DNA from 3 places in the Bacillus cihuensis genome. Region 1 is predicted to be linked to each of the others. Evidence: riboswitches for the same ligand, from Rfam matches in the RefSeq annotation. Region 1 holds a riboswitch; each other region holds the start of a gene.
The links. Region 1 has a riboswitch for cobalamin ahead of V179_RS0121910 (FecCD family ABC transporter permease). Riboswitches for the same ligand answer to the same signal wherever they lie in the genome.

Region 1 (11,841 bases):
ATGTCGTTTTGCGCGTCTCCAACGTAAAGGAAGGAGAAGGGCTCAGCCTTGTTGGAAGCTGTTTCGAATTCAAACCACTCGCTCCAGTTGACCCCATCTCCGACACGGTACAAGTACTTTGTTTCAGGATTGAGGTCTTCAAAGTTAACGGTGTGGTATTTTGAAGTGTATTCCTGATTTCCTTTTACTTCACTTGAGCTTTCGGCAATAATGGTGACCGCTTGCTGCTTGAAGGATGGGCCATCCCCAGCAACAGCAATCTGGGCTTGCGGTGTGACAACGCTAGTATCGGTGCGCCAGGTAACAGCTTGAGTAGTGGCAGTGTCACCTTTCCAGTTCAGGATTACACGGTCTGGAACAGGGGTAGGCTTGTACGTCTCCGAAGCCGGGTACTTTGTTGCAGCCAGGTCGGCAAGTACAACATTCATCGTCGGAACTGCGCCAACCAGCAAGGCTGATAGTAAAATTGTTCTGCTTTTTGTGGTGCTGAACATCTTCTTAAAATTCATTCAATCCATCTCCCTTTGTACGAATATGTATTATGATTCAACCATAGGATAGAGTTATTTAGCGGATGTATGAATAGAGTAAAGAAAAGGTAAATCAGGACAAAATGGGAAAATAGTCTAAAAATGGGCGAGGTAGGGAGGGGAGTGACACTTCCTCTTATTATTTAAGAGTGTAGATTTTCACTATCGAGGATGAAATACTAGGCAATAGTACCCAAGTCGAGATTTGTGACCGTTTAATTTTTAAAATATTCGTAATTTTGTTGTTAAATTTGTAAATATGAAAAGCCAAATCTAAGGGGTTGTGTGAGTGAAATGCAAACATTTTGCTAACATAGAGGATTTTTAATAGAGGCTTCTCATAGTTGAGTAAACTTTTGAGGAGCCTCTTTTTCATTATCTCGTATCTCTTTACCGGTAAACAAAAATAATATATATTGAATGTGTTAAAGTCCTTGAAATACCGCACATTTCGCATACGTCATTAAAGAAATTACACACTCTCACCTTACGGGCGGCATGATGTAATTCACTGAATTATAACAGTGGTCGACAGAATAAACTTGAATTTATTGAAATTTACTATCGAGTGCGATTGTTTAATAAAACAATCGTTCTTTTCGTTGTGATAAATGGATTATTAGTAAACGTGAAAGTAGACTTTGAATATGTTTAAGAGAAGAAACAACGAAGTTTTCGAGCCTGGTATTTGGCGTAAATCCTTTCCTTGGATTCTGAGCATTATTAGTATAGCTCTTCTTGGAATGTGGATATGTACTCTTCTTAATAGTTATGAGGCAGAACCGACGAGTTCAGGATGCGAAGAGGAAGGAAAGGAAACCCCAATTCCTACGCAACATAGGATTATGATTGTTCGAACTTTGACAACAAGGAAGATGCCCAGCTGTTTTATGAAGCCAACGGGGGCCAGATAAAGGTCCTTATGATTTAGACCGGGATAGGGACGGTGGGGCATGTGAGTGGAATTGAAGAAATATGCCCTTTGAAGGGGCAGCTTCATAATTAGTTTTCGGCAGATTTTCGGCAAAACAGCTGTATCATATAAAATGTGTTGAACTGTACTATAAAATAAAACAGCCAAAACCTTATAATATCAAGGTTTTGGCTGTTTCTACTTAGCGTCCCAGATAGGAGTCGAACCTACGACCTACAGCTTAGGAGGCTGTCGCTCTATCCTGCTGAGCTACTGGGACATATGAAAAGAGTGTGACTGATATATTATAGTTGTTATAAGAAAAATTTTCAAGATTTATGCGCTAAAGAAAATTAGGCCCACTTTAAAATAAATAGGGGGATCTAATGAAAAAAAGTATTTTTTTAATAGTTGTTCTTGTGTTTAGGGGCGCTCTCTCATTATATATCCTGGATAAAGCCAAAACAAAGAAACTTCATAAACCTACAGAGTTACTAGCAACAGTGGATGGAGATAGGATTGCTTATCAGGTTCGCAGTTTTAAAATGGATGGGACCGTAATTGTGAAAAGCCAGAAAGAAGATCCTATTACGAAGGTTAACCCACGAACAAAACTTACAGTTGAATTTGTTGAAGAGCCGGAAGGTTTCTGCATTTCAGAGATTGCAATTTTGGAGATGGAGAGGATTTTATAAGAACGGAGGGGTGGAATACAGTCAGTTTCAGAGAGTATACCTTGGAAAATGGGGTTGGTTATAAATCTTATCTTATCCATGCAAAGTGGCTGGCTGGGAAAGAGACGACATATTCCATTAAACTGGACATTAAACAGCTCGTTTCTGATCAGGTATTATTGCCGAGAGAACATGAAAATAGCGCAATAACTATCCTTGGAAAATCAGATGTCAGTCCTATTAATTTTGCTGAACATAAGTATGATTTGAGCCCAATTCGCACGATAGTGACTGATAGAATTATCGTCTGAATATCCTGAATTGAAAATAGAGAGCATCCCCATCTATATTATTTTTGACTATACACAAGAAGTGTTGCGAACCAATAATGACGAAGAGCTAATAAAGTACTTAGAATCAGAGCAAAGAAAAAAGTAAAGAGTTGTTGTGACAGGGGATAAAAAAGATTGTCTGTTGACTCATTATGTAATAATTTTCTGACTAATTATCGCGTTCAATTGTGTATAATAGATGGATAGAAACAAAATACAAAAACGAAATAGGTGTCTTTTTCTAAGACTTAAAAGGGCAGTTGGTGAAAATCCAACGCGGTCCCGCCACTGTAAATGCGAGCGAGCAGTAGATAGCCACTGTATGAAAATATGGGAAGGTGCTGTAAGTGTAGACCATAAGCCAGGAAACCTGCCTGTATTTGTGCACCAAATTTACCTACGTGGATAGGAAGGTGTGTGGCAGACGTACGGGAATATCTGTTCATACTATAGACGATTGACTCATAAGGGTCAGCCTTCCTGAAAAAATAGTGGAGGCTGACCTTTTAATTATTCCCTGTAAAAACGTATGATAGGGGACTAGTAGAATTTGCGAAATTCATTAAAGCAAAAAAATTTACAAAATGGTAAACAATTAGCTTATATACTTGCATTTGCATTTCTTGCTTTTTCAATGATTGTTGGAATTTCAGTAGGTTCGGTATCAGTCCCTGTTTCGGAGCTTTTCCAAATTATTGGCAAGGAAGTGTTCCAATTACCACTTTCAACTGAAGCGAATGTGATGTTCACAAATATTGTAATGAAAATACGTTTGCCGCGTGTTGTGTTGGCCGGTTTAGTAGGCGCATCCCTTGCCATTTCTGGTGCAGCGTTTCAAGGGCTTTTGCGAAATCCGTTAGCCGATCCTTATACACTCGGTGTCTCTTCTGGGGCTTCAGTAGGAGCAGTTGTAACGATTTTCTTTGGGCTTTCTCTACCTGTTATTGGCTTATTTACTTTACCGTTATTAAGTGTCTTGTTTTCATTCTTGACGATTTTCTCTGTGTTGTTGTTTGCACAGAAAATGGATCGCTCGATAAAGGTAGAGACAATTATTTTAACAGGGATTATTTTTAGTTCGTTTTTAGGTGCGTTTATTTCCTTAATGATTGCCTTGACTGGAGAAGAATTACGTCAGATTATTGGCTGGCTATTAGGAAGCGTATCAATGCGAGGATGGAGTTATGTGGGGATTATTCTGCCATTTTTTATCGTTGGAACTGTGATCCTTATGCTGAATGCTCGTGAACTGAATGCTTTATCCTTTGGAGAAGAGCGTGCCCAGCATTTGGGTGTGAACGTGAAACAAAGAAAGCTAATGATTTTGATTGCAGGTTCGCTGTTAACCGGGGCTGCTGTAGCCGTTTCAGGGACAATAGGCTTTGTTGGCTTAGTGATTCCACATTTCACGAGACGACTTGTTAGTCCAGATCATAAGCATTTATTGCCGTTGTCGATGATTATTGGGGCGGGATTCTTAATTTTGGCGGATCTTGTGTCAAGGGTTATTATTTCCCCAGCTGAATTACCAATTGGCGTTATTACCGCATTAATTGGTGCCCCCGTCTTTGCTATAATTTTATTAAAACGGCGCAGGATAGAAGAACGAAGGTGATAAATATGCTAACTGTTACTGAATTGATAGGTGGGTATACCAAGAATATGCCTGTTTTGAAAAATCTTTCATTCGAGGTTGCTCGAGGAGAATTGTTTGGAATTCTCGGACCGAATGGCAGTGGAAAAACTACGCTGCTTCAAATGATGAGTGGCATTTTACCTTATCATAGTGGTGAGATCTTGCTTAAAGGAAAACGGCTGCAGGAGTACCGTACGAAGGAACTGGCTAGAGTAAGTGCTGTCTTGCCACAGCACTCTACACAGGCTTTTTCCTATACGGTAAAAGAAACAGTCTCGCTTGGCAGATATGCGCATCAAAAGGGTTTACTACAGAGTTGGTCAAAGGAAGATGAAGAAGTGGTCCAAAGAGTTATGAAACAGACGGGTACTACTCCGTTTCAACATCTACCATTTGACCAGCTTTCTGGTGGTGAGAGACAGCGTGTCTTGCTTGCACAGTCATTGGCACAAGAACCGGAAATTCTCTTCTTGGATGAGCCGACAAATCATTTGGATCTTTCCTATCAGAAAGAGTTACTCGACTTGATGAAAAGTTGGACAAAGGAAAGAGATCTGACTGTTGTTTCTATTTTTCATGATTTAAATCTTGCTAGTCTTTACTGTGATAGACTGCTACTTTTGGATAAAGGACAAATTCAAATCAATGATAAACCGAATGAAGTGTTAAAACGAGAACGCGTTCAAGCAGTATACCAAACAGACATTGAAAATTACCCACATCCCAATGTTCCTAAATCACAATTATTCATTGTTCCAGCTCATCTTGCAAAAGAGCAAGAAACTTTAGTAATTAACGAGCAATATATAGAAAAGAAAGATGATTGGCTTGCATTGAAATCACCGATCCCGCTTAAGACGATATCATTAGGAATGACAGAGATTGGGAATGGCTGGTACCAAACATTTGTGAATTGTCATAACAAGCGTACCTTTGATTGCTCAGATCCTCAAAAGGAAATGATTGAGTACTTGTCAGCTCATGGATTTAATCGAAGTGAGACGATAGGGATGATAACAAATGTTGATCTGAAAACAGTAGCGGTCAGATTCTATCAAGGAGATAATATTTCAATTTTTATCGTGGTAACGGCTGGAAAAAGGAATATCCATAATCCACATCATGTCGTTCAGTCTGAAAAAGTGATAGGATCAAACATCCATACATGGGTATTTGTAAATGGGTGTTTAACGGAAGAAGCATTTATTCAATGCCTTGTAACTGCAACGGAAGCAAAGGTGAAGGCGTTATACGGGTATGGAGAAGAAACAATGACGGAGGACAGCATCTTAATTGCTGCTTCGCAACGGGGTACAGACATTCGGCATGGTGAATCTATGGAATCATTACGTAAGCTAGTTAGCTCTGGTGTGTATGAATGCATACTGCTTGCCATACAAAACGAATAGGGCGTAAAAACGCCATGATTTACCATGAAGGATATATGATTAAGCACGCTACACTCGCCTAATCACAATGGTGGCGGTGCGGAGCTGGAATATTGGATGCCTTCTCAATAAAATCAGTATACCTGATAAATAGATTGGCTATTTTAGTAAATTGCGAAGCACCGTCCCCATGTCTTTCATACAAAATAATGAATGGAAGGATGAATAAAATGGAGAAAGCGCCCGTCTATTTTATTACTGGGGGCGTGCGTAGTGGGAAGAGCACGTTTGCAGAGGAGATTGCCCATGAGCTGACGCGAACCCATAGTGGAACCTTATTGTATTATTTGGCTTGTGGCAGAGCACAAGATGAAGAAATGCAGAAACGGATTGGGTTGCATCAGCAATCTCGTCAAAACAGTGTCAATCCATGGGCTTTAGGTGAGTTCCCTAGAAATATTGATCATTCCATCCCCTTTTACAGTAAACAGACAATTGTCTTACTAGATTGTTTAACTACTTGGCTTGATAATGAGTTGTTTTCAATCAATTCGGGCCTAAGTAAAGAACATCTCCAAAATGTAATGAGAAATATGTTGGAAAGTATCGAAACAATACGCAAGCATTGCTTTAGCTTAATTGTGGTAAGTAATGAAGTATTGCACGAGCCTTTAACAAGCAATGAAATCGTGCAGGCTTATCAAAAAACAATCGGCAAGCTACATCAGGAACTTATTGCTCGTTCAAATCAGGCCTATTTGGTAGAGGCAGGTATTCCAATCTTGATGAAAGGAAACAGGTAAAGAATGAGTGTACTAATTGGTTATTTGATTAATCTTCAGTTCTTCACGGCAATTCCGATAAAAAAGCCGCTTCCCATGGATGAACCATTCATTCATCGAGCTGTTCAAACTTTTCCGCTTGCAGGGCTATCGCTCGGTTTGCTAACCAGCGGCAGTCTCTTTGCGCTCATGGAGTGGACGCCTTTCTCTTTGCTAGCCATTAGTTTTTTCGTTTGGCTTTTGACGATTATTCTAACTGGAGGTCTTCATCTTGATGGGTGGATAGATGCAAGTGATGCACTTTTCTCCTATCAGGACAAGGAAAAGCGGCTTGAAATTATGAGCGACCCACGAACGGGAGCATTTGGCGTTTTATCCGTGATTATCTTATTAAGCGCGAGGTTTCTATTTATTTATGAAATCATTTCAAGAATGAATCTTGCTTCTTTTTTCTTAATTGCTTTAATTCCTGCTATAAGTAAAATGGTGATGGGGATGTTGCTCTATACAATGCCGCTCGCTAAACAAGAAGGGCTGGCAGCCTTTTTTCAAAGAGCAGCGAAAAAAAGCAGTATACATATATATGGGTTATATCTAATTGTCCTATTAATGATGGCATTTTACATAAGCATATCTTTACTTTATATGAGTTTAATCATGATAGCGGTAGCATGTATTCTCTTTTTATTGATCCGCAGAAAAACATTAATCTGGTTTGGCGGAATTACTGGTGATGTTCTGGGGGCATCCGTAGAAGGAGTGGAACTGTTTTTATGGCTAACGGTGTGGGGATTACCTTACTTCGCCATGGCATGACAGAGGCGAATATGAAGAAACAATATGTAGGATGGACAGATTCGCCGCTGACAGCAGAAGGGTTGCTGGAACTTGAGCGGTTACAATCAAGCTATCCAAATTATGAGGATTTGTACTGCAGTGATTTAAATCGTTGCATTCAAACTGCAAACATCTTATTTCCAAAGTGTGAACCTATATTAAAAGAGCAATTTCGTGAAATGAATTTTGGTGAGTGGGAAGGAAGAACCTATGAGCAGTTATTAAGCTTCCCTCATTATATGCGCTGGCTTGAGCACCCATTTGAAATCGGATTACCACAAGGGGAGTGCTACCAAGATTTCAATAAAAGAGTACTTAAAGCTTGGGGCGAGATGGTAGAGGAAATGGAGATTAAGGGAACTAGAAATATTGCGGTTGTTACACATGGTGGGGTTATTCGTAATATGCTCGTCTATTATGCTCCTGAGCAAAAGTTATTTTGGGAATGGAGTATTCCATATGGCTGTGGATATGAGCTTTACTGGAAAAGCTACGAGCAATTGAGGAGGGGTGAGAGATGCACTTCATTACGGGCGGTGCCTATAATGGGAAAAGAAAATGGGTAAGGGCGTTATATGAGCCAAAACAATGGATTTCGGCTTATCATAATCATCCACTCCCGGTTCGGTCAAATGATTTTTCAGAAAAAAAGATTGTATTAGAAGGAATTGAGATGTGGATCAAGAATGATGTAGAGAGTCGTGATGGTTCAAACATTCGCGCTAATTGGAAGACGTACATCCAAAGCTGGCGCGAATGGGAGCGGGAGGAAGAAGATCGATTAATCATAATGATTGGAACAGATATTTCCAAGGGAATTGTCCCGATGAACAAACTAGACCGAACTTGGCGGGATGTTACAGGTTGGGTATATCAAGACTTGACAGTCCTATCAAATCGCGTCGATATCATTTGGTATGGCTTAAATCAACAATTAAAATAGGGGGGATGAAAGCATGAATATTTACACACGTACAGGAGATAAAGGGAAAACAAGCGTAATTGGCGGCCGAGTGGATAAGGATGACATTCGAGTTGAAGCGTATGGAACGGTTGATGAGGTGAACAGCTACGTTGGGCTAGCTATGGCGGAATTAGATCCTACAAAATTCGCGGATGTTTTAGCAGATCTGGAGAAGATCCAGCATGAATTATTTGATTGTGGCGGTGATTTAGCAACGATTTCCGATAAAGCACCGGAAAAGCTAACTGCAGAAGCTATTACGTATTTAGAACAGCGTATTGATGAATATATTTCGGAAGCACCGCCACTTGAGAAATTTATTTTACCAGGGGGAACGAAGCCAGCAGCAACCATTCATATTGCTCGAACGGTTGTGCGTCGGGCTGAACGACTGACTGTAACGCTTATGAAATCAGGGGCCGCGGTCTCTCCTCTGTCTCTGCAATATTTAAATAGATTATCTGACTACTTCTTTGCGCTTGCGCGAGTGATTAATGTACGCCAAGGGGTGAAAGATATAGAATATGTCAGAAGTGCGAAAGTGTTCCACAACACCAAGAAAAAGGAGCAAACGGATTGAAATGAATGTTAAACAAATGAGCGCCCTTGCCATCTTTATTGCTTTATCGGCAGCAGGTGCTTTTATAAAAATACCAGGTATTATTGGCAGTGTGGCACTGGACAGTTTTCCTTCGTTACTAGCGGCATGTTTACTCGGCCCAGTTGCGGGGGCTGTTGTCGGCGGACTCGGGCATCTCATTTCAGCTATTATAGGTGGAATGTTGCTCGGACCCCTTCATTTCATCATAATGCTAGAAATGGCCTTGCTTGCGTGGACATTCGGGATTTTGTATCGAGGGGGTAATAAGCTCGGGGCATCTCTGTTATTTTTTGTTGGAAATGCATTTATTTCTCCAATCCCCTTCATAATTATTATCAGCTGGTCATTTTTTGTGGCATTAATTCCATCGCTAACCATTGCAACAGCGATTAATTTAGGGATTGCCCTAATTTTACTGCCGCGATTGACACCTATTTTGCAAAAAATGATGAGCGAAGGTACAAAGAAATGAGAGATGTATTAAAATTGCCGATCTCTCATTCTGAAACTTTAATTATTTCATGTGATAATAGCGGCGGCATTGGCATAAAGGAAAAGGATGTTGTAAAAGTTCCTTATGAAGTGACAGCATATTACTCCTTTCGGGTAGCGGTAATGGAATGCATGGCAGCAGGTGCCATTCCGATTGCGGTAACTGTTCAGAATTTTTGCGGTGAAGCAGCATGGGATGATATCTGCACAGGAGTGTTGGCGGGACAAAAAGAGCTAGGTTTGGATTTGCCGATTACTGGAAGTACAGAAAGCAATCTACCATTATTACAATCTGCTCTTGGAATGATCGTGATCGGTAAATGGAATGGCTCAGTCGAGATCAATCGGATGAGGAAAGTGGCTATTATCGGACATCCTCTTGTTGGCAATGAGGTCATCGAGAAGGAGGACCGTATTGCACCACTTTCTTTGTTTAAAGCAGTTTGTGAATACGAAGATGTAGTCGTGCTCCCAGTCGGATCAAAGGGTATTGCATATGAATGGCGAAAGTTGAGTGATACGGATATCCCAGATGCACTAAGAAATCAAGTCAACGTTGATGCATCTGCAGGACCTTCAACTTGCTTCCTTATTTCCTACCCCGATCATCTTGAAGAAGAATTAAGAAAATTAGCAGGATATTATTTTGTAGGTTAAATATGAAAGGATGGCAATTATGCGTGTGAGTAAAACAAATGCCATGAGAATCCTTGATGGTAAAAAAGTAGAGTACGAAATTCTTACATATGACAATGAAGATGGAAAAATCCATGGCACAGCGGTAGCTGATAAAATTGGCAAACAAGCTGATGCTGTTTTTAAGACGCTTGTTTCGCAAAGTGGACCGAATCTATTTGTTTTTGTCATTCCAGTCGGTGGCGAACTTGATTTGAAAAAAGCAGCTAAGGCGGCAGGAGCGAAGAAAATGGAAATGCTTCCTGTGAAAGAGTTACAAAAATGGACAGGATACATCCGCGGCGGCTGTTCACCAGTCGGAATGAAGAAGTTGTACCCGACTTTTATTGATAAAAGCGCGCTAGCTTTAGCTACAATGATCGTTAGTGCTGGAAAGATTGGCACGCAAATAGAAGTGGAACCAAACAAGCTTGCTGAAACAGTTGAAGCAAAGTTTGTCGAGTTAATTAAATAAAGAGGATATCCTATAAAAGGGTCTAACCGCAAGATCTATACTAATGCAATCTAGCATTGTATAAAAGATTGTGAGGTTCGATCCTTTTTTCGCATTAATTTGTAGTAAAATCCCGGACTAACAATCAATGGGTGGTTTAAGACAACTTGACTGATTGAAGTTTCACTTTATATGGATAGGCGCTCTCATAATAGGCGTTCACCCAATCTACATCTCTTGCATATGCTAGCGTTGAAAGCAAAGATATCTCTCAAGTATCAGGGCATAAAGGAGAGTGTTGAATAGGTGACTGGAAAAACCAAACATTATTTTGCAGGTGGAAACACAGCAAAAGGATTTCACAGTTTATATGAATCTAATTTGCAGGAGTTAGAAAGATTATATATTTTAAAAGGTGGCCCAGGGACTGGAAAATCTACATTGATGAAGAAAGTAGGGAAGGAATGGGTGGAGAAGGGGTTCGATATCCAGCTCATGCATTGCTCATCAGATTCAGATTCAATTGATGGAGTGATCATAACCGATTTAAAGGTTGGAATTGTGGATGGTACGGCACCACATGTAATAGAGCCAAAAGCACCAGGTGCAATAGAAGAATATATCAATCTTGGGACCGCTTGGGATTCGCAAACTCTTAGTCAAAATAAGCAAGAAATTATGAAGTTAACAAGTGAAATCAACGGTGCTTTTGAAGATGCTTATTCTTTATTTGCTTCCGCTTTAGCAGTCCATGATGAGTGGGAAGAAATCTACATCGCCAATCTAGATTTTCAGAAGGTGAATAAGCTGACTGAGAAATTGAAGGATACCTTTTTTGGAGAAATTTTTATTAATAAAAAGTCAGAAATCAGGCACCGGTTTTTAGGGGCAGCTACTCCAATAGGAGCGGTCGATTATGTGCCGAATTTAACAGAAGATATAGCCAAGCGCTATTTTCTAAAAGGGCGGCCAGGATCAGGGAAATCAACGATGCTCAAGAAATTGGCGCTTGAAGCAGAGCAGCGTGGTTTTGACGTTGAAATCTATCATTGTGGTTTTGATCCGAACAGTCTTGATATGGTCATTGTACGTGAAATAGGAGTGGCTATTTTCGACAGTACCGCGCCTCATGAATATTTTCCAAGTCGCCAAGGTGATGAAATTGTGGACATTTATCAAGAAGCGATTTTACCTGGGACTGATGAAATATATAGCGATCAAATCCAAGATATTTCAACAAGATACCGTACGAAAATGAAGGAAGCGACAAAAGCTTTAGCAAGAGCAAAATCCTTACATGATAAACTGGAAGAAATCTATATCCGTAACATGGATTTTTCGGAAATAGATCGAATTCACAACAGTATTTGCGAAAAGGTCAATCAGATTGCTCAACCGCTTATATAATAGGAGAAGAGGATGACTTAAAGGTGCTTTTGGCCTTATGAGTCATCCTTGTGTGCTTTTGTCCTGTTCTTTGCTAAAATGGAAGCAGTCAGGAGTGAGAACAAAATGGAACGTATTAGGCTACAGAGCGATTTATCCTTTTCGAGAATTATTCAT
Region 2 (11,841 bases), on a different contig from region 1:
TATTATTTAATCACAACGTTCCTTATACTTCAATTAAAAGTATGATTGGTAACCCATATGGAGCCATTGGGGTATTACAGGTTATTTCTTCTTTAATTAGTATTAATCACGGATTTATCCCTCCGACAATTCGAACCAATAAAGAGGGATATGAAGAAATGTCCATTGTGACAGAAACTTGGCATCAAGAGGTAAATGAAGTAGCAATAACGAATCATGGTCATGGGGGTAACAATGCCTGTGCATATATAAAGAGACATAAATAGAGTGGTGAGTTAGAAATGATCATATCGTTTTTGATTGTTATTATAGGTATAATCCCTATAGTTTTGGCGATTTCTGTATTAAAGATTTATAAAGGTTCGGAATTATCATATGCCTTGTTGTTTTATATGCTATCCATTAGTTTTTGGCAAATAGATATTGCGGTATTATATTTGAAAGGGGTCATATCTGAAGAACTTATTCTCTTACTATTTAAGTTTTTTAGAGCAGGTCCAACATTTATGATTCCTCTAGTGTTTTATTTATCTTATGTTACGGTAAAAAAACATTCGGCATATATTAAAGATAACCAATTTTATCGTCCTTTAGTATCAATTTTTAATCAAAAGGTATTGATTTTATTAGTAGTTTGGAGTACTTTTGTTTTTATTGTTAATTTAACAGATTATGGAATAGTCGGACTGAAAGAAGTGCAGATAATAAATACCAACAATTCTTTTTATTTTCCAGAGTATGGACCGCTTCAATCTTTATATATGTTTCATACAGCAAGTTTTGTAATTTTTATTGTTTTTTCTTATTTTATTTCTAAATATATTCAAAATATCTATTTAAAAGGGTTTTTAGGGACTTTTTCTTTCTGCTCTTTTTTACTATTTCTTTCAGGTTTATTAAACTTTGTACCTGGGACAGGTGCATTGTATAGTAGCTTTGGCGTTATTATTTTTTCTGTCATCATAATCTTCTCTTTTGTAAAAATGAATACGAAGATGACAATCAGTTACAACCAATTATTGGAACGCCAAAAGAAATTAGATTATACTGGTAATTTGACTGCGAGCTTAGTTCATGAAGTGAAAAATTCATTACAAATTATTAAAGGATATTCAAAATTGATGAGTGAGTTGACACCATTACCAGAACAAGGTAAAAATATGAATGAAATGATTCAAATTGCTGCAGACCAGCTTAATGATTTAACACTAAATTACACGAAATATATAAAATATAAATCTATTGATTTTAAAATGTTTGATCTTAATGAAATAATAGATCAAGCAATTGGATTATCAAAAGAAGTCCTCAAAGAAAATTCTGTAGAAATTTCTTTTGAGAAAAAGTATAAAACTTTAAAAGCTTATGTAAATGATACTTATATAAAACAAGTGTTTGTGAATTTAATTAAAAATAGTTTGGAAGCTATACCACAGGATAGAAAAGTAAAAAAAATCGTTGTGACTACTCTTGTTGAGGGTGATAGAATCATTATCGATATTGTTGATACTGGAAAAGGTGTACCTTTAGAAAATTGGGAAGCCATTTTTGATCCCTTTATCTCTTTTAAAAAAGATGGATTAGGTCTAGGGTTACCTTTTATAAAGAAAATCATTTTTGAGCATCGTGGAGATATAAAAATAGTCGATAGCAGTCCTAATGGGACACATTTTCAAATAATATTACCTCAATATATATTCAGTGACTTTTATACTCACTGAGTTAATCGTATAAATTATAGGAAAGCACCTGAATGGGTGCTTTTTTATGTTCCGTAAAAGTATAACTTTATTTATTACAAGGGTAAACGACAGTATAAACTTATAGCTTAAGACAGAGTCTTCTTAGGTTTTGTGTTTGCGAAAAGGTCTAATTATCTTTTCTTTCGCAAGTAGAACAGATTTCCACTCTCACCGCTATGCTAATTGCCATAACATATTGAGTTATATATACTCAACAAATTGAATAGTAAAGAGTAAAGGGGGATGATTACATTAACTAAGATTGTTTGGATAGTTATATCATGTTTTCTTTTATTTATTATCCTTGAAACAGGAATATCACTTTGGATAAACAATTGGACTTTTGAAATTCGATTTTCTAAATTAAAAAGATTTTCCATTAAAAAGATAATAAAGATTAGGCGGCGATCTAAAATGAAAGGGTGAATTGGTACTAGACGGGATTTGAACTCCATGGGTATCGCGGTTCTAGTCCGGCTCCGGTTATAAATATGATGCATTAAGAATAATTAGTGGACCTTTTGATACGAGGGGATCACTTCACAATAGGAGCTTTTTTACAGCTCCTTATTTCTGGTTGAATGGGTCAGGGGGGAATAACATAACCCATCTGAATGTAATTATTTCAATTTGTCGGTATGTAGGAAAGCTGTTATTATAGTTTTTTAAAATCGATAAAAGTAAGGTAGTTCCCTAGTAAACTATAAGTTCAAATGATACAAAGGTTTATAGCGAATGCTTATCCCCGTACATAGAATAAAGAAATGCTAATTTAGCTAACCTAAACGGGTTATAAGTGTGATACTCCACATCTGTCCTTAAAAAAGGAGTTGCTACTTCCCAATTAGGGTTAATTTGAAGGGAGAGGAACGTATTGCCTAATGTTCAACTAATACCGTTCCGTGTTGAAGGTGTTAAAGAAAACACTGTGGAAGTTCCACGAGGGATAAGAATGATTCGCGCACGCTCAATTTGGAGGGAAGGTTATAAAGGAGAGAACATTGTAGTGGCTGTAATTGATACGGGATGCCAGCCAGATCACCCTGATTTAATTAATCAAATTATTGGAGGGTATAATTTCACAGATGATAATAATAGTAATCCTATTAATTTTGCCGATAATAACGGACATGGGACACATGTCTGCGGAATTATTGCAGCAGCAAAAAATGGTTTTGGAGTAGTTGGTGCAGCGCCTAAAGCGAAATTGTTAGTACTTAAGGCTTTAAATGGATTAGGAGAAGGAACTACAGACAACATTTCATCAGCTATTGATTACGCTATCAATTGGACTGGCCCAAAAGGTGAAAAAGTACGGGTTATCTCTATGTCATTAGGGGGATCAAATGATGATCCATCCTTACATTCATCGATTAGAAACGCAGTTCAAGCAAATATAATGGTCGTGTGTGCTGCAGGAAATGATGGGGATGGAATTGCCGATACAATTGAGTACAGTTATCCAGCTGCTTATCCGGAAGTTGTAGCTGTAGGTTCGATTAACCAGCGCGGACGCATATCCAGATTTAGTAATTCTAATGGTGAAGTGGATTTAGTAGCCCCAGGGGAGCAAGTTGTATCAACCTTTCCTGGTAACCAATTTGCCGTATTATCTGGTACATCTATGGCCGCTCCACATGTGTCAGGGGCTGTTGATCTATTAATAGACAAGTTTGAAACAATTCTTGGGCATAGATTAACAGAGTTAGAAGTATATAATGAACTCTTAAAACAGACAGTTCCACTAGGAAATCCAGAGACTCAAGAAGGACATGGAATGCTAAAACTAAATCACCGGAAGGTAGAAAAAATAAAAGAACTGTTAAAAGGGTTTAACTTACACATAGAAAATTAACATCATAATTAAATTATCTAAAGGAAAAAGTTTGCATATAAGGAGATACCCCTTGGTCAGAGCGTGTCTAGGAAAAGATTGTGATCAATTCACAACTTCTAATTGGGAAAATTAAAAAATAAAAAATTGCAATATTTTGAATATTTTGTTATATTTAAAATTGAATAAGCTAATTAATAGGTGTGAATAAAGAACTTTTTATATCTACTTAAAAGGGAAGTTGATTTGAGTCCCGCAACTACCGTCTTTTGTAATTGAGAGCGCACCGAAAAATGCCTCTGTTCTTGGACAATAAAAATGGGAAGATTCGAAAATCAATTATCATGAGCCGGTAGTCCTTCCTAATTAATAGAGTACTAAGTCCCTGAAAGGCTAGGGATAGTCGTGGATGAGATAGCAATAAAATTTTTTAGTGAATGAACAACTTATTAGAAGTTGTTTTTTTGTGTTTAGTTCCTGTTCCAATCAATTATTAAGACTAAAAGCACCAATGAAAAATATAAATCGGTATTGTTTGTTGCTATTTAAGATAGTTCGCAAAAATTAAAAGGGGGCTATAGAGTACAGAAGGCTATTACAACAATTGCTTTAAGTCTGTAATATTAAACAATCTAGTTTGTAAGAGATCCAACACGACAAGATAGTCATACAAAATAAAATATGAAATAGAATTACAAAGAATAGACGATGAAGAGAAGAAGTTGCTTTTGCATAATTTTGATAATACTTTCAAGAACTTGTATCAAGACTATTTGAATTGGAGGAGTAAAAATGACTAGACAAGTAAATTATTCCCCTGGACTGGATGGAGTTATTGCAGCTGAAACAAAACTGTCTTTCCTAGATACAATTCATAGTGAGATTGTCATACAAGGATATGATCTTATTAAGTTATCAGAAAATAACGATTATTTAGATATCGTATTTTTACTACTTCACGAAAGATTTCCATCATCAGAAGAAAAACGAATACAAGAACAAACTTTGAAGGATGAATATGATGTTCCCGAAGATATTCTGAAGATATTAAAACTATTACCAGAGAAAACACATCCAATGGATGGACTAAGAACGGGTATTTCTGCATTAGCCGGATATGATGCTCAAATTAATGATCGTTCATTAACAGTAAATAAGAAACGCGCCTACACTTTATTGGGGAAAGTACCTAATATCGTAGCAAATAGTTACAGAGTACTTAATAAACAAGAAGTTGTACCTCCGAAAAAAGATTTATCATATAGTGCCAATTTCTATTACATGATTACCGGAAAAGTACCATCTGCAATTGAGGAAAAAATATTTGACCAATCTTTATTATTATATAGCGAACATGAGATGCCGAATTCTACTTTTACAGCTAGAGTTATCGCCTCGACACAATCTGATTTGTATGGTGCCTTAACAGGAGCTGTAGCTTCATTAAAAGGTAGTTTACATGGAGGAGCAAATGAAGCTGTTATGTACATGCTTTTAGAAGCTGGTTCAGTTGAAAAGTTTAAGCAGTTACTTAAACAGAAATTAGCCAGTAAAGAAAAGATCATGGGATTTGGTCATCGCGTTTATATGAAGAAGATGGATCCTAGAGCACTCATCATGAAAAAAGCATTAAAACAGCTTTGTGATTCTAAGGGTGACGACTTACTTTATAAAATGTGTGAAGCTGGTGAAGTTGTTATGGAGAGAGAAAAAGGGCTTTATCCAAATTTAGATTACTATGCAGCTCCTGTTTACTATATGCTAGGACTTCCAATTGAAATATATACACCGATTTTCTTTAGTGCTAGAACAGTAGGTTTATGTGCTCATGTGGTTGAACAACATGCAAACAATCGACTTTTCCGACCTCGTGTCAATTATATTGGCGAGCGTCATAACCCCAATGTTTTATCAAAACCGTAAGATATTAGCTCGCTGGATGGACGTTGTGAAAGACGTCCATCCAATTAATAAACGAATTATAATAGAAAGGGAATGAAAAAATGCTGAAAATAAACGGAATTGATCGAACGCAAACAGATGTGTTATTAGCAGACATTGCAGATTACGTATTAAACAAAGAGATTACTAGCACAGAGGCATATGAAACGGCTCGTTATGTTCTACTTGATACAATTGGCTGTGGTATTTTAGCACTTCGATATCCAGAATGCACGAAATTATTAGGACCAGTAGTTCCTGGTACAATTGTTCCAAATGGTACTCGTATTCCAGGTACTTCATATGTGCTAGACCCAGTTAAAGGTGCGTTTAATATTGGCTGCATGATTCGTTGGTTAGACTATAACGATACATGGTTAGCTGCAGAATGGGGACATCCATCTGATAACTTGGGAGGTATTTTAGCAATAACTGATTACTTAAGTCGTGTGAATATTGCTGAAGGAAGAGAAGCATTAACTGTGAAAGATGTTCTTGAAATGATGATTAAAGCACATGAGATTCAAGGAGTATTAGCATTAGAAAATAGTTTAAATCGGGTTGGACTAGACCACGTTTTATTTGTAAAAATAGCGACAACTGCGGTCGTTACAAAAGCACTAGGTGGAACTAGAGAAGAAATTATTGCTGCATTATCTAACGCATGGATTGATAATTCTAGCTTGCGTACATATCGTCACACTCCCAATACGGGATCACGAAAATCATGGGCAGCTGGTGATGCTACAAGTCGAGCTGTACACCTAGCTATGATGGCAGTTAAAGGAGAAATGGGGTATCCAACAGCTCTTTCTGCACCAGGCTGGGGCTTCCAAGATGTATTATTCAATAATCAAGAATTGAAACTTGCCCGTCCACTAGATTCATATGTAATGGAAAATGTGTTATTTAAAGTATCTTTCCCCGCTGAATTTCATGCGCAAACAGCTGCAGAATGTGCAGTAAAATTGCATGCTGAAGTAAAAAACCGCCTTGATGAAATAGATCAAGTAAAAATAACAACTCATGAATCAGCTATTCGAATAATTGATAAAAAAGGACCGTTGAACAATCCTGCTGATCGTGACCACTGTATTCAATATATTACGGCAATTGGGTTGATTTATGGTGACATTACAGCTGACCATTATGAAGATGAAGCCGCAGATGATGTTAGAATTGATCAATTGCGAGATAAAATGGTGGTTTTAGAAAACAAACAATATACGGTCGATTATCTTGATCCGAACAAGCGCTCAATCGCGAATGCCATTCAAATAATTTATAAGGACGGATCAGTTTCAGATATTGTGGAATGTGAATATCCGCTTGGGCACCGTTTTCGAAGAGAAGAAGCGTTTCCGGATATTATCAAGAAATTTACAAGTAACATTAGTACGCACTATTCATCTAAGCAACAAAATCAAATCCAAAAGGCTTGCTTAGATCCCAAGATTTTAACAAACTTAAAAGTAAATGAATTTGTAGATTTATTTATCACGCATTAACGGGCAGTTTCAGTAGATCGGGAATAACAATAAGTGGGGAATGAAGAAAACCCCCACTTATTGATGTTTCACTTAATAATCTAAGGGGGAAAAGCAAATGTCTTGGATCGTAAATCAACCATCACCACAAGCGGATTTAGCAAATCGTTTTCGAAAATTAATAGCAGCACCAGAAATTTTACAAATTCCAGGTACTCATGATGCGATGGCGGGACTAGTAGCTAAAAAAACAGGTTTCAAAGCTCTTTATTTATCTGGGGCAGCATACACAGCAAGCCGTGGTTTACCTGATTTAGGCATTGTAACATCAGATGAAGTCGCAGAACGAGCAAGAGATATAGTTCGTGCTACTGATTTGCCAATACTTGTTGATATCGATACAGGTTTTGGTGGTGTACTGAATGTGGCACGTACTGTTAGAGAAATGCAAGAAGCAGGAGTAGCAGCTGTTCAAATAGAAGATCAAGATCTTCCAAAAAAATGTGGTCACCTAAATGGGAAGAAACTTGTAACGAAAGAAGAAATGGCGCAAAAAATTAAAGTGATTAAACAGGTTGCACCTACCATGTATATTGTTGCTCGTACTGATGCAAGGGCCGTAGAGGGAATAGAGTTAGCAATCGAAAGAGTAAATGCTTATATTGAAGCAGGGGCGGATGCTATATTTCCTGAAGCACTCCAATCTGAAGAGGAGTTTCGTCAGTTTTCTAAGCAAATTAATATTCCTTTACTGGCGAATATGACAGAGTTTGGTAAGACCCCTTATTATACAGCCGAAGAATTTCAGGAAATGGGTTATCAGATGGTAATTTATCCTGTTACTTCACTTCGGGTTGCAGCCAAAGCATATGAGCGAGTATTTGAACAAATTAAGCAGGAAGGCACACAGAAAGGCGCTTTACAAAATATGCAAACTCGTAGCGAGTTATATGAAACGATTGCTTATCATGACTTTGAAGACCTAGATAAAGACATTTCCAAAACCGTATTAACGAAAGAACAATAGGTCATGCCTCTAATCTGAAAAAATTACAATTTAACAATCGACTAGATTTGACTGAAATGTATCATGACTTTTCTAAGAAAATGAATTCAGGGATAATTATTGTTTATCATGCAAGTAAAAGCTCGCCTCAAGGCAAAATGGAATCGAGGAAGCTAAGGTGGGGTAAGAAGAACCCCTCGCTGTTTGAAGCTTCACATTATCATTTGTCTTTCTATCTAGTCTTTCACAGTTATGTCGTATATGTAACAATCGATTAGATTACATATAGTTGTAATTGATGAACGAATTATATAGCGGAACATGCTAATAGTTATTGTTGATATTTTTTATATAATAGAAAACGGCAGCGATATGCTGCCGTTCTACTCTCTAATTATTCTTTACTATCTTTTGCTTGTTTTGCCACTTTTTCATGTATTTCTAATTCAATTGCCTGCACATGATCATCTTCAAGTTTTTGCATAGGTTGCGGATGGAACCATTGTATTTCCCCTTCGTGTACAAATCCTTTATATTCCTCACCTTGCACTTGTAAAGTGAATTGCTGCCGTTCGTGGAGCCGGTCTTCGAATGCTTGTATTATTTCAAAGTCTTTAATTCCACTTGAAATGCCGTATTGACTCATTAATTCATATATCTTATTTTCAATAATTTCTAATTTCTCTTCACCAATCATTTGTTTTGGATGGGGATGAAGCCATTGAATCTCGTCATTATGAAAATGACCTTTAAACTCATCTCCATGAATCTTAAAGGAGAATGCGTGACGCTGATGCACCCGATTCTCAAATACTGTTTCTACTTCAAAATCTTGAATTTCAGACATACTTAGCCTCCTTAGGAATGTTTCTAAATAAGTATGTTTCCTAGCTTATACTAAATATCCTAGTCTTGCAAGAAAAGGGAGCAAGTTTCCAAATAAATAGAGTAATATTTCACTAATATGATAATCCTGTGATATTTGGTAATATGTTTTAATTAGGTGGGAGCACTGTGCTTGGTACGTAAGTATTTACATGATGAATACGATTTGTATTGTTTTGGAAATATATGTACTTTGATTGTTCGGTTAAAATTAGAATAAGTATAGCCATTCCATAAATTTCAAGAATAATATAATTTGTTATACAAACCTAACTTTATGAGACCTTAAAAACAAACGAAAAATGTCTAAGACCATAAAGATTTGAGAAACATTTAAATCGAATCAATAGATAAATAAAGTAAAATCGTGTACTCTGTAAAAGTATGTTTTGCAGCAATTATTATTATACTTACTTACTAGCATAAGAAATTGATCAGGAATGAGGAATTGGAAGAATGGAAACACCAAATTATAAGCAGTCTACGATAGTAGCGCTTCTGCTTGCAGGAGCGTTTATTGCAATATTGAATCAAACACTGATGATTACAGCCATACCGCCGATTATGAAAGAAATGAATGTTACGGCGAATAGTGCGCAATGGTTAACGACTGTATTTATGTTAGTGAATGGGATTATGATCCCTATCAGTGCCTTTTTATTAGAGCGTTTTTCAACGAGGCAGCTCTTTATATCAGCGATGAGTATTTTCGCTTTCGGAACATTAGTTGCGGGTGTAGCGCCTAATTTTGAAATGCTGTTACTTGGAAGAGTGATTCAATCAAGTGGAGCCGGTATTATGCTTCCGCTTATGCAAACGGTATTTTTAATGATTTTTCCAGTTAATAAGCGAGGAGCGGCGATGGGATTAGTAGGACTTGTTATGTCGTTTGCTCCAGCAATTGGTCCAGCTTTGTCTGGATGGGTGACCTCACATTATTCTTGGAGGCTATTATTTTTCATAATTCTACCAATTGCCCTAATAGATATAGTAGTTGCCTTTTTTGCAATGAAAAATGTGACAGAGGTAACTAAACCGAAAGTGGATGTCTTGTCGATTATTTTTTCTTCTTTCGGATTCGGTGGATTGCTTTATGGATTTACATGTGCAGGAAATAATGGTTGGCTAGCTACCAGTACGCTCGTCTCACTCGGGTTAGGAGCGCTTACGCTTATACTGTTTATAACAAGGCAATTGCGATTGGAACATCCAATGCTTGAGTTCCGTGTATTTAAGAATTCTGTTTTTCCATTAACTGTGCTCATTGGGATGATTACCTTTATGGGGTTAATTGGATCTGAGACAATCATCCCACTATTTATGCAAAATATGAGAGATTTTACAGCATTTGAAGCTGGACTTGCACTTTTACCTGGGGCGCTAATCACCGGTTTGATGTCCCCGATTACAGGTAGAATCTTTGATAAAATCGGTGCAAAATGGCTTGCTCTTACGGGATTAACGATTATTACTGCATCTTCGTTTGCCTTATCGAATTTAAGTCCCTCTACTTCTTTTACGTACATTACGGTTATGTACGGAATTCGAATGTTTGGTTTATCAATGGTCATGATGCCCGTAGCAACGGCAGGTTTAAACCGGTTGCCAAAACGATTAATTGCTCACGGTGCGGCCATGGACAATACAATGAAGATGATTGCAGCGTCGGTCGGTACTGCTATTCTTGTTACTATAATGACTACGACAGCAGAAAAAGCTCAACAACGTCCGGAAATCTCCAATCCAGATATGTATGGGGCCAATATAGCTTTTATCGTCATTTCGATTCTCTCGTTTATAGGAGTAATAATTTCTTTTTTCATCAAAAAAAAGCAATCACAGGAAGTTAGAGGAAAGGAAGGTCAAGCAAAGAGTGGAAGTGTAAATGTGCAGTAATAACAAATGTGCTTGCTTCAATAAACAGAAGATGAAAAGTACTACTTTATTCGTCCTTTAAATATGGGCGAGTATGTAGGAACAGAAATGAGAAGAAAGGACGAAACCTTATGTATCAAAGGTTTTGTCCTTTTGCTTATTATTTAAATCTGCCCTTTTGGATGCTTATTGACTAAATTCGTAAACAGATTCTCAACAAATTATGATTATTTAAATTTGAATAGTTCACATAAACTTTCGGCTGCTTGTTGGTAAAAGTATTTCTACTACTTTTTCGTCATCCACTTCAGTGTTAGTTACTCGTAACTTTAGGTTTCATTGCAGAAGCGATTGGTTTTCTTTTATTAATTTCCATGCATGCAGCAATTTGATGAAGGGAGCGATCGATTTGGAAATCAAAGATAGCTCCCTTTATGAAGGTGGCGGGGTTATCCTAAACAGACGGCTCGAATTCTCTGGGTATATTGAAAATGTTTCACTAGCAAAAAAGCAGTATTATATTCGGTTTACATAGAATCCGATTGATGAATTCAGTGAAAAGAAGTGGGTTGATTTCAACCGCGTTGATCTCTATGAATTACCACTTGAAGAAGAAGATTTATTTTTCATGATGGATTTCCCTTTAGATATAAAGGGAAGGCGGTTGTTTGATGAGTTGCAGGAAAGATTACCATAACAATTGCCCTTTTGAAAAGTAATACTAATAAGTTGATTTAACCATACGTTGATACTGATAAATCATCTTGTCTAGTTCTTGACTATATTTAATAGTTTCGGGACTAGAGATTCCATTTTCCATACCAGATTTTATCATTTGATTTTTTAATATATTAATATTTTTGTATAATACTGTGCGTTTTAAGTGTTTTAACATAATAGATTTTCTCCTAAAAATTAAGTATTCTTGAAAATTATGCAATAAATTGAAGTGGATTGGAATGCGTTAGACCTCTAATTTACGAAAAATTAATAATTTATTTACACTAATTTTACAATTTCAATAGTTAACATAAGACACAACCCAGGAGAGTGGATTTCATTGGTAAACAA
Region 3 (10,614 bases), on a different contig from region 1:
TTTCTATCAAACGTTGTAAGAAAATAATCGATTTCATAATCCGTTAGCTTGAGCCTGCCCCAACTTTTCGATTGTGCTGTCAATAGATTCGTCGAGTCATTAAACATATACTGATCGGCATCATCAGCTGAAACTCTTTGAAGAATACTAGGAGTCGGATACGGAACATGATTGTAGAATTGCTCCATTTTTACGGACGCCTTTAGTTCTTGAAGTCTCATTCCAGGTAACGCTGCAGCTGAAGTAAGGTTCACAATATCCTGATCATTATCGTACTCAGTCAATTCGCCATGATTATCAAGCCTCGTCCAGCCCTTGCCTGTATAATGAGACTTGTTCTCCACCTTCCAGTAATGACGAGTCGAAGCATCAGCATAAAAAACAACAGTTTGATCGTCTGAAATTGAACCACCTAGCTTTGTATCATTTTCTCCATACCCAACACGCTTGCTTCCTGCACCATTCGAATCTCCTGATGATTTATTTGCATAGGATGTAATAAACGGAACAGGATCTGGCCATTGTGGTTGTAATTTCGGTGCCGCAAAACCAATTGTCCCGCTAGCCAACACCATGATTGATAACGGAATAAGCCATCTTCGTAAACCATCCATAGACACCGCTAACTTTTCGTGTTCAAATAAACGGAAATAAGCGAGCAATCCTAGCACAACTAAACCAATAATCATTACACGTATAATGGAAGTATCCGCATCATATGGGGTAAATGTATCAAGAAGCGCTAAAAAAACAATCGTGAGAAGAAAAAATAAAAAGATATTTCGACGGATAGTAACCCAATAATGAATTAAATACGAAATAAGCCAAATCAAAATAAAAAATAACCATGTTCTGAAGCTGTTCGTTAATAACATCCAGTCCGCTTCCATGATTCTTGAAATGTTCAATTTCATATCACCCATAAGTTCCCCTATCCAAGCGAGATCAAAAAGTGACAATTGCGAATATAAATACTGAATGGCAAGAGTCATATATCCCATTAAAATCAGAATTCTTGCTACCCAATGCACCCGCAAGAAGTATGTAAGCAAAGAAAGACACATAAAAACAATAAACATGCCCATATTATCAGTATCTGTCAGTTGATTAACCGGCTGTAGCCATTCCCATAACAACAAACCTCCAAATCCGTATAAAACCACTTTAAACAAGCTTTCGAGTAGGCTTTTTCTTTGAATCATTGTGCTACCACCTCGACTAAACCAGATTCAACATGTCCCCGATCCAAGTAACTAACTCTCATTCCTCTTGTATAAGCGGATTGTCTTGCCGCTAGCTCTTCAATTGTCAACGGCTCTTCTCTTTTTATACAAACTATTGAAAACGACTGGTTGGTTTTATAAGCACTGATTTGTTCCACTGTTCTTCGAGTCAAATGGGAAGTAATTATAATGATTGCTGCATTTTGCGTAAATATAGTTTGATGTAACCCCAACAAAGAAAGCAAGCTTCCTTTTTCATCTGCTTCTGTTTTAGCAAGTCGATAAAATATCCTTTGCCTCTGGCCATCTCCGCCACGGACTGCTAGGGGCGCTTCATGCATCGCTGAACCTGCATATCCAACAAGTACCCCTTTCTTCAGTAAGGCATGCGCGAATGAGGCAGCAAATACAACCAAATCTTCAAAGGATTGTGAGGATTCTTCGTCTAAAATGATATACACATCATGATTTTTCTGCTCATCAAATTCCTTGGTCATGATGGCATTCTTATTGGCCGTAGCTTTCCAATTAATCCAAGACATTTGGTCGCCCGGTTGGTATTCTCGAACTCCACTGACAATGGAATACTCGCGCTGCATCTTTTTTACAGACCCTACTTCGCCACGATCAAAGAAATTCTCCAATTGCTTATACGCCAAATCATAGTAAGCAGGCCAGACTAGAATTTTTTTTGGAAGGTCATACTTGGCTTCCTTGTCGAATAACCCAATGATATCTCCAGTTTTCAGACGAATCCCCGATAAGCTATGGTCTCCCCTTGGTAGATTATGAAGCTTCATCCTAAGTGAAAATGATTTCCGAAACCAAGGAAAAATAATTACTTTCTTCATCGAAGCGCTTTTACCTAATCTGCCATCAAGCTCTTCTTCTATCAAAAGAAATAAAAGCGGAAAGCGGTCTTTTCGTGAAATTTCAATTCTTACTTCAATCGTTTCCCCTGCTCTAAACTCCGTTTTATCTAATGATCTTGTTACTGTGAACTTGTGTATCGGATAGAAAAAGACACCGATCGAACAAAGGGCAAAAGGCAGAAACGTAAAGAGTAAAAACCAACTTAGGAAGCCTCCTTGAAACATCGCAAACACAAATGCAAAGAACACTAAACAAATGAGCATAATGACCTTTACATAAGGTCTTATTTTCTCCACTAATAATTGCATCATTAATTCACGGCCCTTTTTACTGGCACTGGATTATTTTCAATAATCTCAGCAACCACTTGCTCAGCTGTAATCCCCTCGTACTTCGCTTCAGATTTCAAGATGAGACGATGCGATAACACAAACGGGGCAAGATATTGAACATCATCCGGCAACACATAATCTCTGTTACATAATAGTGCATAGCTTTGAGATGCTTTCATTAAGGCTATTGATCCACGAGGACTTGCACCTAGGTACACACTACGATGATTACGTGTTCTTTGTGTCATTTCAACAATATAATGTTTAATCGTATCATCGACAATGATGGACTTTGCCTCTTGCTGCAAACCGCGCAGTTCAACCAATGACATCACTGGCGCAAGATTCTCAATCGGCGGTACTAAGCGGGCCCGATTAAGAACTTCCATTTCTTCATATATATCAGGGTATCCCATTTTCATCTTTAATAAAAAACGATCCAATTGAGCTTCAGGTAGCGGATAGGTTCCTTCATATTCAATAGGATTTTGCGTCGCCATGACAAAGAACGGCTGCTCCAACACCCTTGTTACACCGTCAATCGTCACACTAGCCTCTTCCATCCCTTCTAATAAAGCAGATTGAGTTTTTGGAGATGTTCGATTAATCTCATCAGCGAGGATAATATTTCCCATTATTGGCCCAGGTCGGAAAACAAATTCTTGTTCCTTTGGATTATAAATGGAAACGCCTGTTACATCAGATGGCAACAAGTCAGGTGTGAATTGAATACGTTTAAAATCTGCACTGATTGACTTTGCCAGCGCACGAACCATCATTGTTTTGCCAACACCCGGAACATCTTCCAACAAAACATGCCCACCCGCCAGTAGGGCTACTACACTTAATTCTGCTATATCTCTTTTCCCAATAATAACCTTCTCAATATTATGGATTACTTCATTCAATTTTGGGTGCTTTCCTTCATATGTCATTTCTTACCTCCTGTAAACCATTCCTTATCATTTTTTCAAAAAAACCGAAAAATTTCTTACCTGTTCTTATTTGATATAAACCATTTCTTGAAACTAAGTTCGACAACTTTCTCGAAACCCCTTCTTTTTCCAGTATATTTACAATCTTTACATAATTGAGTTACTTAAAAGATTCAGGCTATTAACAGAGATTAATATGGTTAGATAAAATTCTAAAGTACTCTATTCCACGCATGTATGAAAACTTACTATCCGATATCGAAATCATAAGCCTGTAGATTTCGTACCAAAAAGTTTTTATCAACTTGAATCCACAATTAAAACATTGGATCTTTTATTAAACAAGTAGTTATTCGAATGTTAAAAATAAACTAAATATATCTAGTGAAAGTATAAGTTTTTTATCAGAATTATATGGTAAACTACTGATAAGTGAATATAATCTTGCAGAAAAAGGGTGCTGAACTTTCAGCTTAATAGGGAATTCGGTGAAGAACCGAAGCTGTTTCCGCAACTGTGAGTGCCATGAAATAAGGATAAACCACTGTTTATTTAACGGAATCGAGCAAAGTGCAACATTCTGTGATGTTAATGGGAAGGTTCTTAAAGTAAAATGAAGCACAAGCCAGGAGACCTGCCTTCTTTCCAGCGTATTATACTCTTCGGAAGATAAGAGGATTGTACGGCAAACTCTCATCTTTTCTTTCCAACTGGATATGCATGATGGTGTGCCGCCCAATTTTCTTGGTCGGTTTTTTTTGTTATAGGAAGCGATCCAAAGGGGGATTCACTCTATTTAGCAGATAAGGGGGATTATATTTGGCAAAAAAAGATTTCCGTTTTATGTGTTATCCATACATGCGCGAATCAGCTTCAACAGTGGACTTTGAAATCAGGACTGACTCTTTGACATCACGAATCGGCTTAGCATGTGCATTTACAAAGGATGTCCCTGTTGTACACAAAGATTTAATGTATTTACTCGACATGGGGTATAACCTAAATGGCTCAGTACGCGGACGTTTAGGCATTACACAAGAAGACTTAGATCACTTGAGTAGCATGTATGATTTTTATTCAATAGAGGTAAAAGACGCAATCAGCACCTTCGTTTTGCCACAAGGAACTCCTGGAGCTTGCATTTTACATACTTGCCGCAGCGAAGCCAAGAAATCGGTGCGAGCGCTTCATAAAGTGAGTCTTGAAAGAGAAGTTCCTAAAATCTTGTTCGATTATACTCACTTATTAGCGAACGTTTTATTCGTTATGGCCGTCTATGTCAATAAACAACTTGGCGTCGATGAAATCCCTCACGAGAGTATATGTTATGACATTAAATCGACGAAAAAATAATGCATCCACTCAATAATTGGAATAAGAAATGAGGAGAACACAATGAAACAATTCATATCGAACAATTGGCTACTTGCCCTAATGCTTTCATTTACTTTAGTACTTGCTGGGTGTGGGAATAATAATCAATCAGCACCAAATAAGGATGATGCCCCTGCAAGTGAAGTTAAACAAGAAAAGGACCAGCCATATTCAGTAACTGACGATCTTGGCAACAAAATCACCTTTGATAAAGTCCCTGAAAAAGTTATCTCCCTTCAGCCAAGTAATACAGAAATTCTCTTTGCTCTAGGTGCAGGTGAAAAAATAGTCGGGGTCACAGATGTTGATAACTATCCAGAAAAGGCAGCCGACATTGAATCAGTTTCTGATTCAATGAATATTAATGCAGAGAAAATAATTGCATTAAATCCCGATGTCATTATCGCCTATACGATTGGTGACGAGGCTACCTTACAGCCACTGAAAGACGCTGGAATCCCAATCTTTGTCATTGCATCTGCTGCTACATTTGAAGATGTTTACGGTGACATTCAGCAAATTGCAGAAGTAATGGGCGTTAAGGAGAAAGGCGCTGAAATCGTCGATGCAATTAAAAACCAAATTGCAGCTGTGGTTGATAAAACGGACACTGTAAATGAAAAGAAAAGTGTCTATTTAGAAATAAGCCCTGCTCCAGAAATCTATACACCTGGCAAGAAGACATTTCAACAAGAAATCTTAGCAAAAGCAGGGGTAACCAACATCTTTGAGGATCAAGAAGGTTGGATCAAAGTTTCTGAGGAAGAAATCATTAAGCGTAATCCTGATGTCATCACAACGACTGCTGGTTTTATTGAAAACCCTGAGCAAGAAATTAAGACCCGTACAGGTTGGGACCAACTTACAGCCGTTAAAGAGGACAAAGTATACTACTTAAATGAAGACGTGATGTCCCGCCCAGGACCACGCATAGGCGAAGCTGTCGAACTTGTTGCCAAAACCGTCTATCCTGAACTTTTTAAATAAACCGAAACTTCATACTGTGGCGTGGGCTCTCCCTATTCTTAGGCATAGCCCAGCAACCTCGGAAAGTTTCTTGTACAGAAAAGAACCCAAAAGGGTCAGACCTCACACTCTATATACCGTTAATGCCCGAATGGTTCAACTAACAATCAGTGGGGTATGAAGCCTCCCACTGATTGTAGTTTCACTTTACCATGACATTTAACCGTCTTCTAAACAATATATAGTAGATGTGTCCTGACCTTTTCGTTATCAAACAATCTCTTTTTTGTATGATGGACATGAGGCGGTTCTTCGTAAAATCAGCTCCGTACCGCCATCTTCATAAGGTGATACAGTTTATAAAACCTGATACTTTTTCATCGTTGGGCTTTAGTGCAGGCGCTCATGGATGTTTTACTTGTTATGAAACATGACTCATCAACCACATCATTCTACCTCCAACGCGCAAACCATTTCCGAATTTTTTCTTTGTTACGTTCAAGAATTTCCTTTGACGTCGTATTTTCCTTTTGTTTTTTCCATTCAAAAAAGCTGGCAAGTGCGATAAGAACGATACCACCAATGATCAAATAGAGCCACCATGGCAGATTGCCCCATAGATGATTGGTATTCATATAAATATTTAACAAAATAGTTCCTGTCCCTGCAAAGAAATACGACTTATATTTCATAACGAATCCGAAGATGATTGCAACTAAAGCCAACGTACCAATGATCAATGCATCATTTACTGTATTTCCTTGTAGAGCGTCCATGATTAATACTAAAAATAATAAAGGAACAATTATTAATTCAATTGTTTGTGTTATATTCCCCGAAACAATTACTTTTCTAAGCAATAGTGTACTGATAATAAACAATGGAAGAATCATAATTTCAGTTTCTATCAGATTAGGAATCGTAAACTGGTCAACAACGACATAATATGGATACAAACTCCATAACACAGCTGCCGATAGATAGATTTTCTTTTCTAGTGAATCTAAAGTGAAAGCCCGAATAACCAATAAATATCCGCTGACTAAGCAGGCTGATAGAATTTCTAAAGCAGGATTATTTGCTGTATACATAACAACACGCCAGTTAATTGCTATCACATACAGAAATCCTGCGATACGATACACATCAATCGCCAGATACGTTTCCTCTTTCCGGATCATCGCCCGGAAAAATACTTTACTCATCCAAGTCATCACGCATAATGCCACGAACAACACAAGTGTACCTGCCAGTATTGATAGTTCATTCGCATAACGCACATAATACAAGAATGCCAAAAGAAGTGGGATCGTAATGAAATGTTCCCATTTCCTTTTCATCAATAAATAGATGACAAACCCGGCTTGACTAGTGAAAAGCATAACGGAAAGTACATTTAAGTAATTAGAAAAATGGAACATATTCCAATCTGTTAAATATAAAATGAGAGTCAAGTTTAAGAATGCCAGTAAATAATAGTCAATCATCCGTTTCCATTCTAGATTCACTCGACTCCAAAGAATCGTTATAAGAGCTGACGTCAAAGTCCAAGCAAATAGTAGATAATTGGATAGCCCATATTCCTGGAAAAACAGCAATACTTGCAACTGAAGAACGGTAAATCCAACGTATGTAAAGATAAAACGCTCCCAGGTAATGGTCGTTCTTACAGCACTGATTGCAAGGAGACTAAGCGGAATTAAGTAGAAATACAGATTGGCCCCTGTCATACTTATATAAAGATAACCTAGTGTTGCCACAAGCAGATTTGTCAGCTGACTAAACCAAAAGAAATAGTTTCTGCCTTCCTTCGAATATTTCCCCACATACTCTGACAAGAAGTAGAACAATAACGGTCCCACAAATAGGTAAGCCATCCAGATATATTCATTCTCGAATTTAAATATTGCCCAGATCGATGCATACACGCCTGCTGAAGTATAGACAACTAGAATCCATAGAGGATGATGACGATATACATAAACGGACAGAATATTGATCGCTGTTGAGACCATCATTAAAGTCGTTATCAGAATAGCTGACAGTGTTCCAAAATAAAGCGTCATAAACGACACCATCGATAGGACCTGACCGGTAATAAAAAAGGTATTGAAAAAGCTTTTATATGAACTTTTCAAGTAATAGCCTAGTCCGATTAAGAGGAAAGCGACAATCATGACATGTAAACTAAGTGGAATTACAAGATCATACCATCTGCTTGTTTCACTACTATACAGATACAAAATAAGCAACGATGCAGCTAGGGATAACGGAAAACCATACGTACTTATATCCTTCATCCATTTTTCCGCTACTTTATTATGACTGAAAAATAATAAACCAGATATCGCAGCAAGAAAGAGGCTGACGATTAACCAATCTCCATTCACCAAATTGATATAAGTCAAAAACAACATCACACTACTCGAAAGAATCCCTATACTCGTTCGGAATACCTCCATTGTTTTGGCAAAATTATAGACAAACAGTCCTAAATAAAGGAGGATTTGAATCACAAATAGGAAACTAGAGTGCACCGTATAGGTCCATTCGAATGCCCAGCCAAGATAAACAAGTGAAAGATTAAATAAGACGAGTGCTGGATAAGTATATACCACTTTCTTTGTTTGAATGGCTAAAAATACATATTGTGCGGCTAGAAGGATCAGTGCAAAGAATATTTGTGCATATCCTTCTCCAAACACTTGCGCATTTACATAGGCAAATACAAACACACTACTTGTAATGCCCGTATATACAAAGCTTTTCGATACTTCTTCATTTTTGTTAGCCATAAATAAATATAGAGCAAAGAACACGATTGGAAGTACGGCAAAAGCAATAGAAGTGAAATCACTCAATACAGCCGAGTTCAAGACAAGATGGATATAGCCGTAGCTGAATACAATACTAAAGGCAAAATTATAATATTTTTGATTGTATTTTATTGTTAACAGTAGGAATTGCAGTGATGCTAAGAGCAAAGTAAACGAATAAAATACTGTGCTTGAAGCTAGCACAAACACAACAAACGCTTCGACTATAATTTTGAATTGGATGAAGTAAAATAAATAGGGTTTGAATAACGCCAATTGTTGATGATTTTTCAAACGATCCATATACCATAAAAATAATAAGTTAAACATTATGAGTAGTATAAATAATGTTTCTGTAGTTGGCGCCACATAGGTGAAGCCGAAGCATGCCGCTAACGCAAAGGTGAACAATGAAAGAATAGTGAATAATTTCGAAGCAAAACGCTTAGCAATTACAAAATAGAGCCCCAAACAAATCACTCCGCCAATCAACCCTAATAACCCTCTCCCATCACCTTGTAACGATAAATATTCTCCAAATATCCGATAATACGAAGCTGATAATATCGTAATTGGAATGAATAGACTTGCGAGCGTTAAAAAGGCAAAGGCCGTTTGCTTAATTTTTAGTTTGAAGGCGATAAAAGCCATCCCAAAGAAAAACACTGACACCATGCTAATACAGAAAACTTTCAGAACAGCATTCAAGGCTCCCCACGTTGACGTCGCTAATATAAGACCGCCAAACAAGAGCAGAATCACACCCATTACCAAGACAAGTGTTATATTTCTTTCTCGAATTTGCTCCACTGATTTTACAGGTTTCACAACAGATTGCTGTTGAATGACTTGCCTTGGTTTTGGGCTAGCCATTGGTGTTTGTAATGAATCTTGAATTGGTTTTTGCACGAACTCTTCAGTTCGCTGAATGTTATGTGGAACTTCATTTGGAATTTCGCTCGATTGAACCGTTTCATCTTTTTTCTGTTGCTTTTCCATTATTGCTACTTGCTGCCGCACTTGGTGATAATGCCGTTCATATGCACTGCTAAGTCTTATGTAATCAGATTTAGGAATCAATCGTTTTTCTCTTAGGATCTTAAGTTCTTCCTGAAAGATCTCCCGCTTCTTTTCAAAGGGGATGTATTCATTAGAATCCGTCACAGTAAGCCCCCTTTCTCTTTAAAACTCCACTACTATACTATAGAAAATTATACACATTAATTCCTGATATTGGAATAAAAAACCGAATTGTCGAGATAAAGTGAAACTTCAGTCAGACAATGCAATAATCAATCGATTGATTAAATGGGCCGAAAACTCACGTATCTCCTCGGCTCAGTTATACATGGATTGAGAATAATTTGTAAAAATTTGCCGATAGCATATATCATATAAAACTCCTCCAGTTCATTCCTTCTATTGGCATTATAGTCGAATCGGGGGAGAATATTTAAGTAATCAATCAATCGATTGATTAAATGTATAAAAAAACCGCTTATTTTCTTACTTGAAAGATGATTGAATGACGAATTACATGTCGAGATTTGTACTTAATCACACCTTCGTACAACCATCCACAAATTACTCTATAGTCAATAAGACCCAACTACTAAATATCGGAAAATCATACATTTTGATTATATAGCCCTGTTTTTCCATGATATAGTAAAAGTACTTGTTTTCTTGAGATACGTTCATTCGTTCAATCGCTAAGGAAAAAAGAGGTGGTCAATAGATGTCTTTAGCTTATTATTATAGTTTATTAAGATTGAAAGAAGAGCAACTTCATCGTCTCCAAATTTGTAATAGTGAATTGAATTCTTGCCAACAGGATTTTATCCATCATGAAAGATTGGTGTCGGAACCTGAGCTTTCTACAAACACTTGGAATGCAGCACTCGCCCATACCTTTGATAATACGAGAGCCGTAGGAATGTTAACAAACTATCGCGACATAAGTAACAATCAATTCAGCTCCGTATTTACAACGTTAGCGGAGAAAATCCAACAAATTCAATTAGAAATCATTTCAATCAAACAGACCATTGCCGCTCTTGAAGCAGCGGAACGGGAAGAGAAAATGGTACGTTAA

Region 2: it holds a riboswitch for cobalamin, as region 1 does, so the genes downstream of both, mmgD (citrate synthase) here and V179_RS0121910 (FecCD family ABC transporter permease) in region 1, are expected to answer to the same signal.
Region 3: it holds a riboswitch for cobalamin, as region 1 does, so the genes downstream of both, V179_RS0126380 (hypothetical protein) here and V179_RS0121910 (FecCD family ABC transporter permease) in region 1, are expected to answer to the same signal.

The regions. Positions count from the first base shown of each region.
Region 1 is NZ_KI632498.1:4,951-16,791, forward strand. It holds gene V179_RS28490 (purple acid phosphatase family protein) at 1-509, opposite strand, end outside; tRNA gene V179_RS0121895 (tRNA-Arg) at 1,650-1,723, opposite strand; gene V179_RS0121900 (hypothetical protein) at 1,830-2,138, shown strand; gene V179_RS0121905 (hypothetical protein) at 2,180-2,428, shown strand; cobalamin riboswitch at 2,662-2,841, shown strand; gene V179_RS0121910 (FecCD family ABC transporter permease) at 3,000-4,064, shown strand; gene V179_RS0121915 (ABC transporter ATP-binding protein) at 4,070-5,494, shown strand; gene V179_RS0121920 (bifunctional adenosylcobinamide kinase/adenosylcobinamide-phosphate guanylyltransferase) at 5,704-6,276, shown strand; gene cobS (adenosylcobinamide-GDP ribazoletransferase) at 6,280-7,071, shown strand; gene V179_RS0121930 (histidine phosphatase family protein) at 7,029-7,658, shown strand; gene V179_RS0121935 (bifunctional adenosylcobinamide kinase/adenosylcobinamide-phosphate guanylyltransferase) at 7,610-8,035, shown strand; gene V179_RS0121940 (cob(I)yrinic acid a,c-diamide adenosyltransferase) at 8,049-8,636, shown strand; gene V179_RS0121945 (ECF transporter S component) at 8,638-9,129, shown strand; gene V179_RS0121950 (hypothetical protein) at 9,126-9,806, shown strand; gene ybaK (Cys-tRNA(Pro) deacylase) at 9,826-10,299, shown strand; gene V179_RS0121960 (PRK06851 family protein) at 10,585-11,685, shown strand; gene V179_RS0121965 (aldo/keto reductase) at 11,791-11,841, shown strand, end outside.
Region 2 is NZ_KI632495.1:193,236-205,076, forward strand. It holds gene V179_RS0106725 (beta-ketoacyl synthase N-terminal-like domain-containing protein) at 1-266, shown strand, start outside; gene V179_RS0106730 (sensor histidine kinase) at 282-1,721, shown strand; gene V179_RS0106735 (S8 family peptidase) at 2,617-3,597, shown strand; cobalamin riboswitch at 3,759-3,956, shown strand; gene mmgD (citrate synthase) at 4,369-5,499, shown strand; gene prpD (2-methylcitrate dehydratase) at 5,580-7,025, shown strand; gene prpB (methylisocitrate lyase) at 7,123-8,031, shown strand; gene V179_RS27220 (hypothetical protein) at 8,405-8,857, opposite strand; gene V179_RS27225 (DHA2 family efflux MFS transporter permease subunit) at 9,352-10,791, shown strand; gene V179_RS31975 (hypothetical protein) at 11,180-11,305, shown strand; gene V179_RS31980 (aspartyl-phosphate phosphatase Spo0E family protein) at 11,492-11,665, opposite strand.
Region 3 is NZ_KI632502.1:8,712-19,325, forward strand. It holds gene V179_RS0126360 (transglutaminase TgpA family protein) at 1-1,202, opposite strand, end outside; gene V179_RS0126365 (DUF58 domain-containing protein) at 1,199-2,407, opposite strand; gene V179_RS0126370 (AAA family ATPase) at 2,407-3,363, opposite strand; cobalamin riboswitch at 3,802-4,020, shown strand; gene V179_RS0126380 (hypothetical protein) at 4,207-4,716, shown strand; gene V179_RS0126385 (ABC transporter substrate-binding protein) at 4,759-5,724, shown strand; gene V179_RS0126390 (hypothetical protein) at 6,156-9,683, opposite strand; gene V179_RS0126395 (YwqH-like family protein) at 10,258-10,614, shown strand.